2 regions of the Mycobacterium sp. IDUB_37 genome follow, and region 2 is predicted to be linked to the other one. Evidence: riboswitches for the same ligand, from Rfam matches in the RefSeq annotation. Region 2 holds a riboswitch; the other holds the start of a gene.

Region 1 (7,740 bases), on a different contig from region 2:
ATCGTCAGGCCTGGATCTAATTGCGGAACAAATGGGTAGGTGTTCGGCATGTCTGACGGCGGCAGTAATCCAGCTAACACCAGATTGGCCTGCACGCCTTGTACGGTGCCCTTGACCAGGTAGGTCCCGACGTTGATCGGGTTGATCAGGGGGAACAGGCCGGCCGGGGTGGGCAGGTTCGCGTATTCGGTATTGGCTCCGCCGATATCGCCGTAGCCCAGATCGACCAGCACCCGCAACTGCGGCTGAATCAGATTGAGCAACGGCTGCGGTAGGTTGAGCGGCCTCAGCAGCGGCAGGTCCTGACTCGGAATCACGTAGTAGGTGGTGCTGCCGGTGGTTCCGGGAGACACCGGCGCGACGATCGCTGACGCGAGTTGCGCGGCCGTGAGGTTTTCGTATGCGGGGCTCGGACTCAGGTGGCCGTAGTACAGGCCGGCGAGGGCGTTGGCGTCCGCCAGGAGGTTGATTGGGTACCGCGGAAAATTGGCGAAGCCGTCGTATTGGATCGTGTAGATGTCCGTCGGGTAGGCCAAGTTTGGTGTGGCGCCACCGAATGACTGGTTGAAGCCCGGTATGTACAAGCCGGTGAATCGTTCGTAGAAGCCGCCGTTCGGATTGTTGGGATTGCCGGCCAGCACGAACCGCAGGTCGGCCGGGTTCGGTGGAGCTATCGAACCGTTGGCAATGCCATTGAGATAGTTGGTGACGACGGTGGCGCTCTGGGAGAAACCGAAGACGACGGTTTGGGTGCCCGGCGGTTGAGCTGCGATCGCCTGCTTCAGGATGTCGACTCCGCGGGCGATCGATGTGTCGAAAGTCAGACTGTTGAGACCGGTCAGCGGGAAGCCCTGCTCGGGTGTGGTCAAACCGGTCGGGACTGCGGTCAACGGGGAGATGAGCGGCGCGATGTAGGCGTTGTAGATGTTGTTCAGGTAGGCGGCACTCGGGGTGGGATTGCCGGTGCCGCCCATGATCAGCGTCTCGACCGCCGCAGGGCCTGCGGTCGTCCCGGTTGCGAGCAGATCGCGCTGGGCAAGTTCGGTGGCCAGATACGATCCGGCCGCTGCACTCAGGGTCTGAACAAACTGCTGTTGAGACGCGCCGACCTGCGCGCTGACCGCTTGGAACTGCCGACCGTAATCGGCGAACAGCGCGGCGACCTTCGTCGATACCTCGTCGGTGCCGGCGGCCAGCAGTCCGGTGGTGCGGGCCGCGGCGGCCGTCTGCACGGCGTCGATCGCCGAACCGATGCTCGTCAGATCCGTTGCCGCCGCCGCCAGCGACTCGGGCGGCACGCTCAGAAATGACACGCTGCCCACTGTTCCTCAATCCGCATTGCGGCGTCTCGGCTTTCAAGCACTGCTGTCGTCTTCTCCGCCCGCCCCACCGGACTCGTCCGGCGCCCAGGTGCTGGGCACCAGCGGCTCTCTCGGGCCGCTGCCGAAAGTGTCGTCGGTCAGCATCGTCAATCCCGCGGCCGCGGCCACCCGCCGGGCGGTCCCGGTGAAGCCCAGGGGTCCCGCACCCCGGTCCGACGCGGCGGTCCCGGGATCTTCGCCGACCGGGTCGTCGAGATCCACGTATTCGTAACCGCGGCCTTTGACTTCGACGTTGTCTCGCCGTGGTCGACGAGACCGTGCCTTCTTCTTCGCTGACGCCGCCGCGGCGGCCGGGGCGGCGGCGACGTCGGGACGACTGGCCTTACTTTTGGTGCTGACCCGGGCACTCGCCCGGGACGGCAGGCCGGCGGGGATGCCCATCAGGTAGGGAATCGGCCCCGCGGGCTGGGCCGGCGGCGGTGTTGGTGCGGCAGGCGCGGCAGGCGCCCCGAGCGCGGGAGCCGGCACCGACGGCGCCGGGCCAAGCGCCGGGGCGGAAGCCGCCGGGGCCGGTGCCGGCGCAGCCGGTCCCGAAACCGTCGTCGAACCCGGGCTCAACGCGGCGATCGGCTCGTCCGGGACGGGTCCCAGACCTGCATCCAGGTGGGCGTGTATCTCGGCGATGCCGATGACGCCACCTGCCCCGAAACCCCCCACCGCCGCCGGGAGGGCGAGCAGGGGAGCGGCGAGCCCCACCGCCAGCAACGGAAAGGTGACCAGGAACTGGATGGCCTGGATCGTCAGGTCGTAGCCGATCGCGGCCGCGCCGAACAGGTAGGCCAGTGCCAGCAAAGCGGGGTTGTTGCCGGCCGCGCTGGTGAGTCCCTGCAGGAGTGCGGGGTAGCCGCTGGTAGGCGACGACAAGGTGCTGATTTTGCCGACGAGCCACGACAGCGGATCGGTTCCGGGAGGGACGCTGAAGATGTAGGAGAACAGGTCGCCGCCGCCTTCACCGCCCACGCTGTTGAAGACCTTGTCGACGGCCGCGAAAAAGTCGGTGATCGCCGAGAACGGGTCGGCGGAGGCCGCCGTCGGGTTCCCGTTCACGATCGCCGGCGCCGCGCTCGAGTGCGGCGACCCCGTCACCGCCGCCGAAGAGACCCCTTGATAGGCACTCATGACGGCGGCGGCCTGGGTCCACATCCGTGCGTAGTCGGCCTCGTTGAGCGCGATCGGGATGGTGTTGATCCCGAAGAAGTTCGTCGCGGTCAACACCGCATTGGTGGCATGGTTGGCGGCCAGCTCACCCAGAGTTGGCATGGCAGCCAGGGCCGCGGTGTAGGCGGCGGCCGCGATCTGCTGCTGGGCGGCGGTCGCGGCGCTGTCCGCGCTGGCCTGCATCAGCCACGCCAGATACGGCGCATGGGCGACCGCATAGGCCTCGGCGGTCGGACCGGCCCAGGCCCCGGCCTGCACGGCGCTCACCACGGCGGTCAGCTCGTCGGCGACTTCGGCGTACTCGGTGCTCAGTGAATCCCAGGCAGCCGCGGAGACGAGAAGCGGCCCGGGCCCCGGACCGCTGGACAGCAGCGCCGAGTGCACCTCGGGCGGCGCGGCCATCCAGAACGGGGCGGTCATTAGGGGCAGGCCCCGGACGCGAAGATGCTCAAAGCGTCAGCTCTCTCCGGGGTGCTCCGCCCCGGGTTAGCAGGTCGCGATGATGTGAGTCTCCTGGCTCTCGGATCGCTGCTCGCCTCGCCTTCCAGCCAATGGCCGTGGCGTGTGAGGGTCGCTCCCCGATGACAGTGGCGGGACCGCGCCGGATTCACACCGGCTTCCTGCATCATCATCGCCGTACAGGCGCCATTGTTGCACCCAATTGCACCCGCGGGCTGCACCTACCGGGCATCCGCCGACAATATTCCTGCGCCCGACTACGTGCAGGCAATTTGCAAGTGTCCTGCGAACCTTTTGCATGAGTAACCGGCGATCGTATTTGGCCGCAGCTGCGCGACCGCCGCACCGCGGTGCCTCAACGTTGCTGACGTAGCGCATCATTGCCACGTTGGTCCGCGGCAAGAGAGTTGCGACGGAGGTATGCGTGCGACCCCACCCTGAACCGGAAGCCGTGCGATCGCCGGAAATTCTCAAGTCAGCGCGGACCACGCTCATCGCCTGCGCTCTGCTGTCGGCACTGAGCTCGCTGGCGGGCATGGCTCCACTCGTTGTGGTCGTGGAGGTGAGCAAACGACTCCTCGGCGGCGACCACAACCTCTGGCCGGTCGTGATCGTGGCGATCGTCGCGCTGGCAGTCAAACAACTCGGTGTCCTGGCTGCCGGCGTGATGACTCATCTGGCTGACATCCGGGTGTCGTTTCGAATCCGCCGTGAACTTCTGGCCAAATTGACCAGGGTGCCGCTCAACTGGTTCAGCGACCGCAATTCCGGCATCGTCAAGAAGGCGGTCGAAGACGACGTCGCGGCGCTGCATCGGCTGATCGCGCACTCGATCGTCGAGCTCAGCGCCGCCGCGGTGCCGCCGCTGGTGGCATTGGTCTACCTTTTCGCCCTCGACTGGCGGATGGCACTGGCGACCCTGCTGCCGGTGTTCGCCGGCCTGGGCGCCTACCAACGCGCGATGGCCAGCGCGGGCACCAAGTATCCGGAGTTCATGGAATGGCTGGCGCGCCTCAACGGCGCGGCGGTGGAGTTCGTGAACGGCATCGGCGTGGTGAAGGCGTTCGGCACTCCCGGCGAATCGAGTCGGCGTTTCCAAGACGTGGCGCGTGGTTTCGCGCACTTCTTCCTCGACTGGGCCAAATCTACGAGCGTCGCCAGCGTGACCGCGGAGATACTGCTGTCGCCGCCGAGCATCCTGCTTGTTGTCGCAACGGCCGGAGGCATACTCACCGCCGACGGAGACATTTCCCTGGCGAGCTTCATTGCCTTCCTGGTGTTCGGCACCGTCATAACTTCGGGATGGATGACCCTGCTGATGTCGGTGCATCCCTTGGTCACCGGGCTGAAGGTATACCGGGAAATTCGTGAATTACTCGCCACCCCAGAGCTTTCGACGCCGGATGAACCCGTCGAACCCGATCCCACGACCGCCGGGCCGGTGGTACGGCTGCGCGGCGTGCGGGTCACATACGCAGACACGGTTGCCCTCACCGAAATCGATCTGCGCCTCGAGCGGGGCACCATCACAGCGCTGGTCGGACCGTCCGGGTCCGGGAAATCGACTCTGGCCAAACTGCTGCCCCGGTTCAACGATCCGGCCGAAGGCGCGGTCGAACTGTATGGAGTCGACCTGCGCCGGATCGACCCCGCCGAGTTGTATCAACACGTCGCGTTCGTATTCCAGGACTCGCATCTGGTGTCGTCGATGAGCATCCGCGAGAACATCGCGCTGGGGCGTCCCGACGCCGACGACGCCGCGGTGCGCGATGCCGCCGGCAAAGCCCAGATACTGTCGAGAATCAAGGAATTGCCGCGCGGGTTCGACTCGGTCGTCGGCGAGGACGCGGCGCTGTCGGGGGGCGAACGACAGCGTGTCTGCATCGCTCGCGCGATTCTCGCCGACCGTCCGATTCTGGTTCTCGACGAGGCCACCGCGAGTGCCGACCCGGAGAACGAGGCCCGCATCCAGGATGCGCTCAGCGAGGTCGCTCGGGGCCGGACTGTGTTGGTGATCGCGCACCGGCTCAGCACGATTCGAGGCGCCGACAACATCGTGGTACTCGACAGCGGCCGCATCGCCGAACTTGGCACGCACTCAGAACTGCTGGGGAACAACGCAATCTACGCACGACTCTGGGAACAGGAGCGCAGAAGTGAACGCGGCGTCACCGAGCAGCTGGAGGCGAAGCGATGAGCATCATCATTCGCTATCTACTCGAGTTGCTCGATGATCGTGGGCGCCGCCAGTTGCATACGATGCTCATTCTGCAAGGCGCGCAAGGAATTCTGCAGGGTCTGGGGTTCCTTTTCGTCGTTCCGTTGATCGGGGCGCTTCTCGAACGGCCCGCGGACACCGATCAATTCTGGTTCTGGATCGCGGCGATCGCCGCGACGGTAGTCGTCCATCACGGATTGCTGGCGTGGAGTACGTCATTGGGCTATCGGGTGGGCACCGGCGTGCTGACCGGTTTTCACACCCGTATCGGAAATCACCTGGCCACCTTGCCGATCGGTTGGTTCGGTGCCGACCGCACCGGGCCCATCGCCCGCCTGGTCGCCAAGGACGCTGTCGACGTGGCGGATTTTCCGGCCCACCTGTTGCGCTACCTGGTCGTGGGCGTGAGCACGCCGGCCACCCTGATCATCGGAAGTTACCTGAGCGACTGGCGCATTGGGCTGGCATTGACTCTGGGCGCCGTGCTCTGCGCGCTGGCGCTGCGGATGTTCATGGCCATCGTGCATCACAACGATGCGGACTACGAAGCGGACATCGGCGCTACCGCATCCCGGATCGTCGAATACGCCCGCCTGCAACCGACGCTGCGGGCCTACGGCGTCCTCAACCGCCGGGAGCTCGGCACGCTCGAAGAATCCCTTACCCGCCAACAACGCTCGCAGTCCCGGCTCACCATCCGCGGAGCGTGGGGCCTGATCGGTTGCTTCGGCACGATGCAACTGGTCGTGACGACAATCATCGCGTTGACCGTCGCCCTGACGCTGCGCGGCGAACTCGCACTACCGACGATGATCGGACTGCTCATCATCACGTTGCGGATGATCGACCCGCTCTCTCAACTCGGTGATCTCGCCGGCCATGTCCAGGTCACTGCGGACGCGATCGTCCGGGTGCGGGAATTGCTGGCAGTGCCGTCGCTCCCCGAGCCCGCCAGCAGTACTGCGCCCGACACTGCGGATATCGAATTACGCGGTGTGTGTTTCGGTTACGGTGAGCGGACCGAAGTCATCAAAGGTGTCGACGCCGTCATAACGAACAGGAGCCTTACCGCGATCGTCGGCCCGTCCGGAGCCGGAAAGACCACCCTGCTGCGGTTGATCGGCCGATTCTTCGACGTCCACGACGGCAGCATCCTGCTCGGCGGCCACGATCTGCGGGAACTCGGCACCAACCGAGTCTCGCGGCTGACCGCGCACGTTTTCGAAGACGCCTATCTCTTCGATGGCAGCATCGCCGACAACCTGCGGATGGCCAATCCCGATGCCACGCAGCGCGAATTGAATCACGTTGCGGCCATCGCCCGCCTCGACGAGGTGATCGACCGCCTTCCTAACGGCTGGGACACTCGTGTCGGCGAAGCCGGATGGTCACTGTCGGGTGGTGAAAGGCAGCGGGTCGCCATCGCCCGCGCTCTACTCAAGGATGCACCCGTCGTGCTGCTGGACGAAGCCACTGCCGCGCTCGACGCCGTCAACGAGGCCGCGGTGGCCGGCGCCATTCGCGAGCTAGCCAGCAATCGCACGGTTATCGTTGTCGCACATCGGCTTTCGACGGTGATGGACGCCGACCAGATCCTCGTCGTAGACGACGGCCGGATCACCGCGCGCGGACGTCACGACCAGTTGGTCACCGCGGGTGGCACCTACGCCCGGTTCTGGGAGGAGCGCCTTCGCGCCCGCGGCTGGCAGCTCAGGCGGCCAACCGAAACAGATTGAACTTATAGACGTTGACCATCGACGGTAGCAACCGCGAGACCAGCGCCATACCGTAACGACGTTGCGGTGGCCAGGTTTTGGCGATTTCGGGCTGCGGCGTCGCCAGTGTTCGAGTGTCCAGTAGTTCCAGGCCCAAGCCCTCGAGGTCGCGCGGTTCGTCGCAGACCCATTGCATGCGACCTCTGACCTGCGCCAAGGATTTGTTGCGATCCTGGTTGTCGATCATCTTCTTGCCCGCGGTGTCGAAGGCGATCTGGGAACCGGGGAACCGCTCGCCGAGTTGGGCGAGCAACCGGCGTACTTGGTCGTCGCTGAGGTAGATCAGGACGGCTTCGCTGAGGAACAAGTACGGCCCGGGGGAGGACGCGATCGTGTCGAACCAGTCGGTGTCGAGGACCGAGCCGGCGATCATGCTGCGCCGCTCGCTGTCGCTGAAGAACTTGCGGCGCAGGGTAATAACGTCGGGGAGGTCGAGGTCGAACCAGTGCACCTGGCCGTTGTCGAGTCGGTCGAACCTGGTGTTCAGCCCGGTGCCGAGTTCGACGACGGTGCCGGCGGGATGCTCGCCCAGGAATCGGGCTGTCCAGCCGTCGAAGATCGACGTCCGAGACACCGATCCGGGCAGCGACCCACCACTGAAGCGGGTGAAGTCGTAGTCGATGGCGTCGACGAGTTCACGCGCCCGTTGGTCACCCAGCACCGGGCGCCGTGCCGCTGCGTCGCACGCGCGGGCGTAGAGCGGAATCAGCAAGGTTTCCTGGACTGGGCCCAATTCGGGGCCCACGCC
Region 2 (7,740 bases):
AGCTGTGTTGATCCTGACCACGAGGTCACGGATCTGCTCGCTGGTCGCCGCCGGAACAGCCGCGAAGATATTGATGCCGACGCCATGGTCAACATCGTTGTGGTAGCTCACCCGGGCTGAGGACACGCCGGGCATGCCTGCCATAACGTCCTGCAAGTGTTGCGCGTCAGCGCGGCGATCGCCGGGACCGCAGCCAGACAGGCAACCGACGACGCAGATCGCCGCGATGATCGTCGTCAGTCGCACCCCACCACTGTTACAGGCTTTCCTCGTCCGGCGAGGTCTGGCCAGCCCAGGTTCGCGGCATCATCGGCAGGCGTGCGCCGCCGCCGAACTCATCCTCGGCCAGTGCAGTCAGCCCCGTCGCCGCCGAGGTCGCCCGGTTGGGCAGGGTGCCCGCGAAACCAATGGATTTCCCGCCGGTAGCCGACGCCGTCGCCGCTTCGGGCTCCAGGTCCATGTATTCGTAACCGCGGCCGAACAGGCCGGCCTTCGCCCGACGGCGTCGCGGCGACTTGGCCTGCTCCTGCGGCGCCGCCGCGGCCTCGGGTTCCTCAGCGCTGTCGGGCTCCGTCGCCTTCTTTCGCGCGCGGGCGGCCGCCGCCCGCTTGGCTGCCGAGCTCAGGTCGGCCAACAGATAACCCATGGCATCCATATGCGCGGGTACGCCCGTACCCGTCGTCGTCGGTGGTGCTGCGGTAGACGGCGGTGCACCGGGCGATGGCGCCGGGGCCGTCGCCTCGACGCCGGTTGGAGTCGGGGCCGGACTGGATGTCGGAGTGCTGGGGCCCAACGCTGCCAGGGGTGGCGTAGCGGGCGTCGGGGGTGGCGGTGGCGGCGCCGGCGCGAGCGCCACCAAGGCTTTGACGCCGATCGGTGCCAGTACCGCGCCGGCGGCCAACGGCACCAATGGCACCGTCAGCAGCGGCACCAGCGCCAGGGTCAGCGCGAGAGTGCTCTCCAGCGTCGTCTTCAGCAGTGCGATGGTGTCGGTGATCACCGTGCCGAAGATTTCGACGGTGACGAAGATGATGGTGAAACCGATGGTCAATGGATTACCCGAGGCGAACGCCGCAGTGAGATCGAGCGCGACGAATGAGAACATCTGCGACAGCAGGACCACGTAAGTAGCGAAATCCAGCGGGTAGCCGAGGGCGAACCCGATATTCAGCGGGCTGAGATAGGTCAGCGGGTTGCCCAGGCTGACCAGGTAGGGATCGAAGCCGGAGAACAGCGCCTGGAAGAACGGCAGGTTCTGCAGCCAGTTGTTGAACGGCTGGATGACCTCGTTGTAGAACTTGGTGTACAGGTCCCACAACCACTGCAGGAACTGGTTGAACTGGTCCCGCAGTGACGATGTCTCGGCGGCACCGACCTGCTGACTGTCGCCCTTCATGATTTCCGGCGCTGCCGTCGGCAGCGGTGCCGCAGTCACGGCAGCCGTGGTGACCGCTTGGTAGCTGCTCATCACGGTGGCGGCTTGAATCCACATCCGTAGGTAGTCGGCTTCGTTGAGCGCGATCGGGATCGTATTGATACCAAAGAAATTGGTCGTCATCAGCACCGCGTGGGTGGCGTGATTGGCCGCCAGTTCGGGCAACGTCGGCATGGCCGCCAGCGCCGTGACCCAGGCCGCCGCGGCGACCTCCTGTTGGGCGGCCATTAGCGCGCTGTCGGTGCCGGCTTGCAACAGCCACGCCAGATACGGCAGGTGAGCGGCAACGTACGTCGCAGCGGTCGGGCCGTCCCAAGCTCCGGCCTGCACCGCCGACAAGAGCGCCACGAGTTCCTGCGCGGTTTCGCTGTATTCGACGCTCAATGAAGCCCACGCCGCCGCGGACGACAACATCGGACCCACCCCCGGACCACCGCTCAGCAACGCTGAGTGCACCTCCGGCGGTGCGGCCATCCAGATCGGGGCGGTCACCGTATTTCGCCCGCGGTGATGGCGAAAACCCCTGCCGGCGAGACTAACTGCGCCATTGGAGGCGCCAGAAAAGACGAAGAGACATCGACGTCGATCAGCTTTCTCGGGGTACACCGCCCCGGGTAGCAGGACGCAACGACGCGAGTATCCTGGCTCTCGGATCGCCGCTAACCTCGCCTTCCAGTCATATGACCGTGGCTAGTGAGGGTCGCTCCCCGATGACAGTGGCGGGACCGCGCCGGATTTTCACCGGCTTCCTGCATCGTCGTTGCCTTACGGGTGAGATTGTCGCATTCCGTCGGGCCACACGGTAGCCAATCAACCGAGCGTCCGGACTTCACTTTGCGGGCCGGTAGCCTCAGTCCAGTGGCACACCTGCTCGGAGCCGAGTCCATACACCTGGCATATCCGAACCAGGTGATACTCGAATCGGTCACGCTCGGCGTGAACGACGGTGCCCGCATCGGCATCGTGGGCCGTAACGGCGACGGCAAGTCCAGCCTGCTGAGCCTGCTCACCGGACAGATCAAGCCGCACTCGGGGCGGGTCACTCAGCGCAGCGGTCTGCGGGTGAGCGCGCTGAGCCAGGCCGACACCCTTGATCCCAGCCACACCGTGGGCTGGTCGCTGGTCGGTGACCGCCCCGAACACCAGTGGGCCGGCGACGCCCGTATCCGCGACGTCGTCGACGGCCTGGTGGCCGATATCAATTGGGATGCAATGGTTTCCACGTTGAGCGGAGGCCAGCGACGACGGGTTCAGCTGGCGCAGTTGCTCGTTGGCGAGTGGGACGTGATCGCGCTTGATGAGCCGACCAACCACCTCGACATCGAAGGCATTACCTGGCTGGCCGAACACCTCAAACAACGCTGGGCACGCAATACCGGCGGGTTGCTGCTGGTCACCCACGACCGCTGGTTCCTCGACGAAGTCGCCAACAACACCTGGGAGGTGCACGACGGCATCGTCGAGCCGTTCGAAGGCGGCTACGCGGCGTATGTGCTGCAGCGGGTCGAGCGGGACCGGATGGCCGCCTCGAGTGAGGCCAAACGGCAGAACCTGATGCGCAAGGAGTTGGCCTGGTTGCGTCGGGGCGCGCCGGCGCGCACCTCCAAACCCAAGTTCCGCATCGAGGCCGCAAATCAGCTGATCGCTGACGTTCCGCCAATCCGCGACACGGTCGAGCTGGCCAAGCTGGCCACCGCCCGGCTGGGCAAAGACGTCATCGACCTGCTCGATGTGTCCGTTTCGTTCGACGGCCGCCCAGTGTTCAACGAGGTCGAGTGGCGGATCGCCCCTGGTGAGCGCACCGGGATCGTCGGGGCCAACGGCGCAGGCAAGTCCACCCTGCTCGGTCTGATCGCCGGCACCATCCAACCGACCACCGGGCGGGTGAAGCGCGGTAAGACGGTCCGGTTGGCCGTGCTGGATCAACAGGGCAGCGAGCTGATCGCCCTGGCCGGTGACCGAATCGCCGATATTCTGGGCCGCCTGCAGGCCGGCTACGAGGTCGGCGGCAAGGAGATGACGCCCACACAGCTGCTCGAGCGCTTGGGCTTCGCCGGCAAGCTTTCGTCGCGCGTCGGTGAGCTCTCCGGCGGCCAGCGCAGGCGCCTGCAACTCATGCTCATCCTGTTGTCCGAGCCGAACGTGCTGCTTCTCGACGAACCCACCAATGACGTGGACACCGACATGCTGACCGCCACCGAGGACCTGCTCGACTCGTGGCCGGGCACCTTGATCGTCGTCTCCCACGACCGCTACCTGCTCGAACGCGTCACCGATCAGCAGTACGCGATCCTGGACGGCCGGTTGCGTCACCTGCCGGGCGGGGTGGACGACTACCTGCGACTGGCCGCGCGGGCGCCGGCGAAGCCGGTGGACCGGACACCTGTACGGCCCACGGACTCGATGTCGGGGGCACAACGCCGCGCCGCCGAGAAGGAGTTGGCCTCCGTCGACCGCCAGTTGGCCCGCGCGGCCGATCGGATCGCGGCCAAGCACACCGAACTCGCCGAGCACGATCAATCCGACCACGTCGCCATCACGCGACTGACCCAGGAATTGCGCACCCTCGAGAGCGAGGTCGTGACCCTGGAAGGCCAGTGGCTGGAGTTGTCGGAGGTGCTCGAATGAGCTCATACCGGACAGTCCCCTACCGGCCCGGTGAAGCGCTGCTTGCGCTGTACAAGCGTCGTGGCGCGGTGATCAATGCCGGAATCGGCCGGCACGGCATCGTTTATCTGCTTGGGCCGGAAGCGAATAAGTTTGTGTTCGGCAACGCCGATGCCTTCAGTTGGCGGGAAACGTTCGAGAATCTGGCGCCCGTCGACGGACCCACCGCACTGATCGTCAGCGACGGAGAGGACCACCGGCGTCGGCGCAGCGTCGTGGCGCCCGGACTGCGGCACCGGCAGATCCAGGATTATGTCGCCACCATGGTGTCCACCGTCGACGAGATGATCGACGGCTGGCAGCCCGGGCAGCGCCTCGACATCTACCAGGGCCTGCGCTCAGCCGTGCGGCGCAGCACCGCCGAGAGCCTCTTCGGTTCACGAATGGCGGCACATTCGGATTTTTTGGGCGCGCAACTGCAGCACCTGCTGGACCTGACGCACATACCGCCTCAGGTGATGCGGCTACACCAGCGGCTCAACTCCCCCGCCTGGCGACGCGCGATGACTGCCCGCGAACGCATCGACGATCTCATCGACTCCGAGATCGCCGATGCCCGCGGTGCGCCGCGACCCGACGACCACATGTTGACCGCGTTGCTCAGCGGGCGCTCGGACGAGGGTCACGCCCTGAGCACCAACGAGATTCGCGATCAGATCGTGTCGATCATCACCGCGGGATACGAGACCACCAGCGGCGCGCTGGCGTGGGCGGTCTACACGCTGCTGACCCTGCCAGGAGCGTGGGACGCCGCTTTCGAAGAGGTCAGCCGGGTACTGGGCGACGGAACGCCGACCGCGCAGCAGCTTTCCGCCCTGCCCTACCTGAATGGGCTTGTGCAGGAGACACTTCGGCTCTATTCACCGGGCGTCATCTCGGCTCGCAAAGTGATGCGCGATCTGCGGTTCGACGGGCACCGGATCCGGGCTGGCCGGATGATCGTCTTCAGCGCTTACGTCACCCATCGGATCCCCGAGATCTGGCCGGAGCCAACCGACTTCCGCCCGCAACGGTGGGATCCTGACTCGCCGGGTTATCGCAAACCCGCCCCGCATGAGTTCATTCCGTTCAGCGGCGGGCTACACCGGTGCATCGGCGCGGTGATGGCCACTACCGAGATGACGGTGATGCTGGCCCGACTGATCGCCAGGACCACGCTTCGGTTCCCGACGCAACGCATCCGACCCGCTAATTTCGCCGCGTTGTCGCCGCGGCCGGGCTTGAGTGTCGAGGTCGTCGAGAGGCGCTAGTCGTGACGCGCCTGGGCCAGCGCAGCAGCTAGTGCCAGCGCAGCAACACGAGTTCGGCGCAGAACCCGGGGCCCATGGCCAGCATCAGGCCGGGGCTGCCACTGGGCGGTCGCTTCTCGATGGTGTCACGAAGAATGTGCAGCACCGAGGCCGACGAGAGGTTGCCGATCTCACCCAACGAACGCCAGGTCAGCTCGAGGGCTTCCGGAGGCAGTTCGAGGCTGTTGGTGATCGCGTGGATGACCTTCGGTCCGCCCGGATGGCTGACCCAGGCGCCGATGTCGTCCTTGGTCAGCTGATGGCCGGCGAGGAACCCACTGACGTCGTCGGGCAGGTACTGCTCGATCAGATCGGTCAGGTCCGGAGAAAGCCGCAGTTGCAAGCCCTGGGAGCCGACGTCCCAGCCCATGATGTGCAGCGAGTCGGGATACAAACGGCTCCGGGAATCGATGATGTCGGGGCCGCTGGCGTGGATTTGCTCGGCGCGCCGGTCACCGACCGCGACGACCGCCGCCGCTCCGTCGCCGAACAGGGCGGTGCCGACCAGGCCTGACACCGTCGGCTTCACCGCCGGATACGTCAGCGAGCACAGCTCCACCGCGATCAGGACGGCGACGCCGTCGGGCGCGCCGCGCAGATAGTCGTTGAGCCGGCCGACTCCTGCCGCACCGGCCACACATCCCAGGCCGAAAAGGGGCATCCGGCGCACATCGGGGCGCAAACCGACCCGGCCCGCGATCCGGGCGTCCAGTGACGGCACCGCGACTCCGGTGACCGTGGTGGTGATGATCATGTCGATGTCGCCGGGTGTGAGGCCGGCTTCGTCGAGCGCGCCCATGAGTGCCTCAACACCCAGGTCAACGGCTTTCTCGATGAAAATCTCGTTCGCGTCACCGAAATCGGTGAGCGACGGGTACTGCTCGAGCGGCAGCACCAACTGGCGGCTGTTCACCTTGGCGGATTTGTGCAGCTTCCGCACGATCTCTTCGTGATCTTTGAGACCCGGAAACTCGACGAAGGAGTCGGTGATCTCGCTTTGGCTGTAACGGTGTGGCGGCAATGCTCCGAACACGCCCGCAATGACGCTCATCTGATAACCCCTGACAGTTGTTTACCCGGCTAGCCCCACCCGCAAATGCCCCCTGGTGTTCCGAGTTTAATCTGACTTACGTATGGCCGCAAAGATTTGCCTTATTCAACAGGTGTCTTATTTGTGTCGCCGAAGTCACACTATTTACGCTTGACGCATTGGATTTTCCGGGGCCGAGTCATTTGCGTCGTCGCCCCGCAGCGCCATCGCGATGAGATCGGCCGGACTCAACGAGTCGATCGCGTCGTCGCCCAAAGCCGTTTCGGCAGTGCCACTTTCCGTCTGCCCAGCCAGCAGCAGCAGCTTGTCGAGCAAACCGGCACGGCGCAGTTCCTGGATTGGAATGTTGCGCAACAACGACCAGATTCTCTCGTCCTCGGATTCTTCGTCGGGACTGTGGAAAAGTTGTTGATCTAGAAAACGCGCCAACTCCGCCGTTGTCGGATAGTCGAATATCAACGTCCGCGACAACGGCAATCCGGTAGCAACTTTTAGCCGGTTGCGCAGCTCCACTCCCGACATTGACCCGAATCCGAGGTCCTGGAAAGCGCGCTCGGGGTCGATATCCTGCCCGCTCGGGTGGCCCAGGACCGCCGCCGCGTGCGCCCGCACCAAGTCGGACAGCTGCCGGTGCCGTTCGACCGGTTCCTGGCGGGCGAGCCGCTCCTGCAGGCCGCCTTCAGCCGCCGCACGATCGGCAGTAACGCTGTGGTCGCCCAGCCAGAAACGCTTTCGCGCGAACCCGTAGGTGGGCAACTCGACCGGCGCGCCACCCTCGAGAATCGAGGTCCATGCCACGTCGACGCCCTCGGTGAACAGGTGGCCGACCGCCGTCAGCAGCGACTCAACCTCGCCACGGTCCCGAGCCAGCAAGGGTTCCGATGTTGTCAGTCCAGCATCAGGACCCACGTCGACGAACACGCAGCTCCCCAGTGACTCCGCCCGCCTGATGCTGTCGGCGAACCGGACCGGTCTACGCACATGCTCGGCCCAATACGAGGGCGACCCGTAGCCCTCCCCCGCCAGCTCTCCTGTCACGTTGGATATCAACTCGATCTGTGTCGGCGTTACGGTCAAACCAGCTGCTACGCTGTGGAACTCGGTGAGCATCGGTTCCATCAATGCGGAATGAAATGCATGGGACACAGCCAATCGATGCACCCGTCGCCCTCGGCTCACCAACTGCCCGACCACCGCATCCACGCCGGCTTGCGGGCCCGAAATCACCACCGCCTCAGGGCCATTGACCGCTGCAATATCGACCCCGTCGGCCAATAAAGGCGCTACCTCCGCTTCTG

The links. Region 2 has a riboswitch for cobalamin ahead of ACZY1I_RS21950 (PPE domain-containing protein). Riboswitches for the same ligand answer to the same signal wherever they lie in the genome.
Region 1: linked by a shared signal. The riboswitch ahead of ACZY1I_RS03850 (PPE domain-containing protein) and the one ahead of ACZY1I_RS21950 (PPE domain-containing protein) in region 2 are both predicted to bind cobalamin.

Annotation. Positions count from the first base shown of each region.
Region 1 is NZ_JBVAXG010000001.1:815,551-823,290, forward strand. Features, by position in the region: gene ACZY1I_RS03845 (PE-PPE domain-containing protein) at 1-1,313, opposite strand, end outside; gene ACZY1I_RS03850 (PPE domain-containing protein) at 1,356-2,960, opposite strand; cobalamin riboswitch at 3,027-3,206, opposite strand; gene ACZY1I_RS03855 (ABC transporter ATP-binding protein) at 3,424-5,196, shown strand; gene ACZY1I_RS03860 (ABC transporter ATP-binding protein) at 5,193-6,953, shown strand; gene ACZY1I_RS03865 (class I SAM-dependent methyltransferase) at 6,928-7,740, opposite strand, start outside.
Region 2 is NZ_JBVAXG010000006.1:360,483-368,222, forward strand. Features, by position in the region: gene ACZY1I_RS21945 (hypothetical protein) at 1-246, opposite strand, end outside; gene ACZY1I_RS21950 (PPE domain-containing protein) at 257-1,927, opposite strand; cobalamin riboswitch at 2,050-2,230, opposite strand; gene ACZY1I_RS21955 (ABC-F family ATP-binding cassette domain-containing protein) at 2,294-4,063, shown strand; gene ACZY1I_RS21960 (cytochrome P450) at 4,060-5,352, shown strand; gene ACZY1I_RS21965 (type III polyketide synthase) at 5,381-6,442, opposite strand; gene ACZY1I_RS21970 (type I polyketide synthase) at 6,587-7,740, opposite strand, start outside.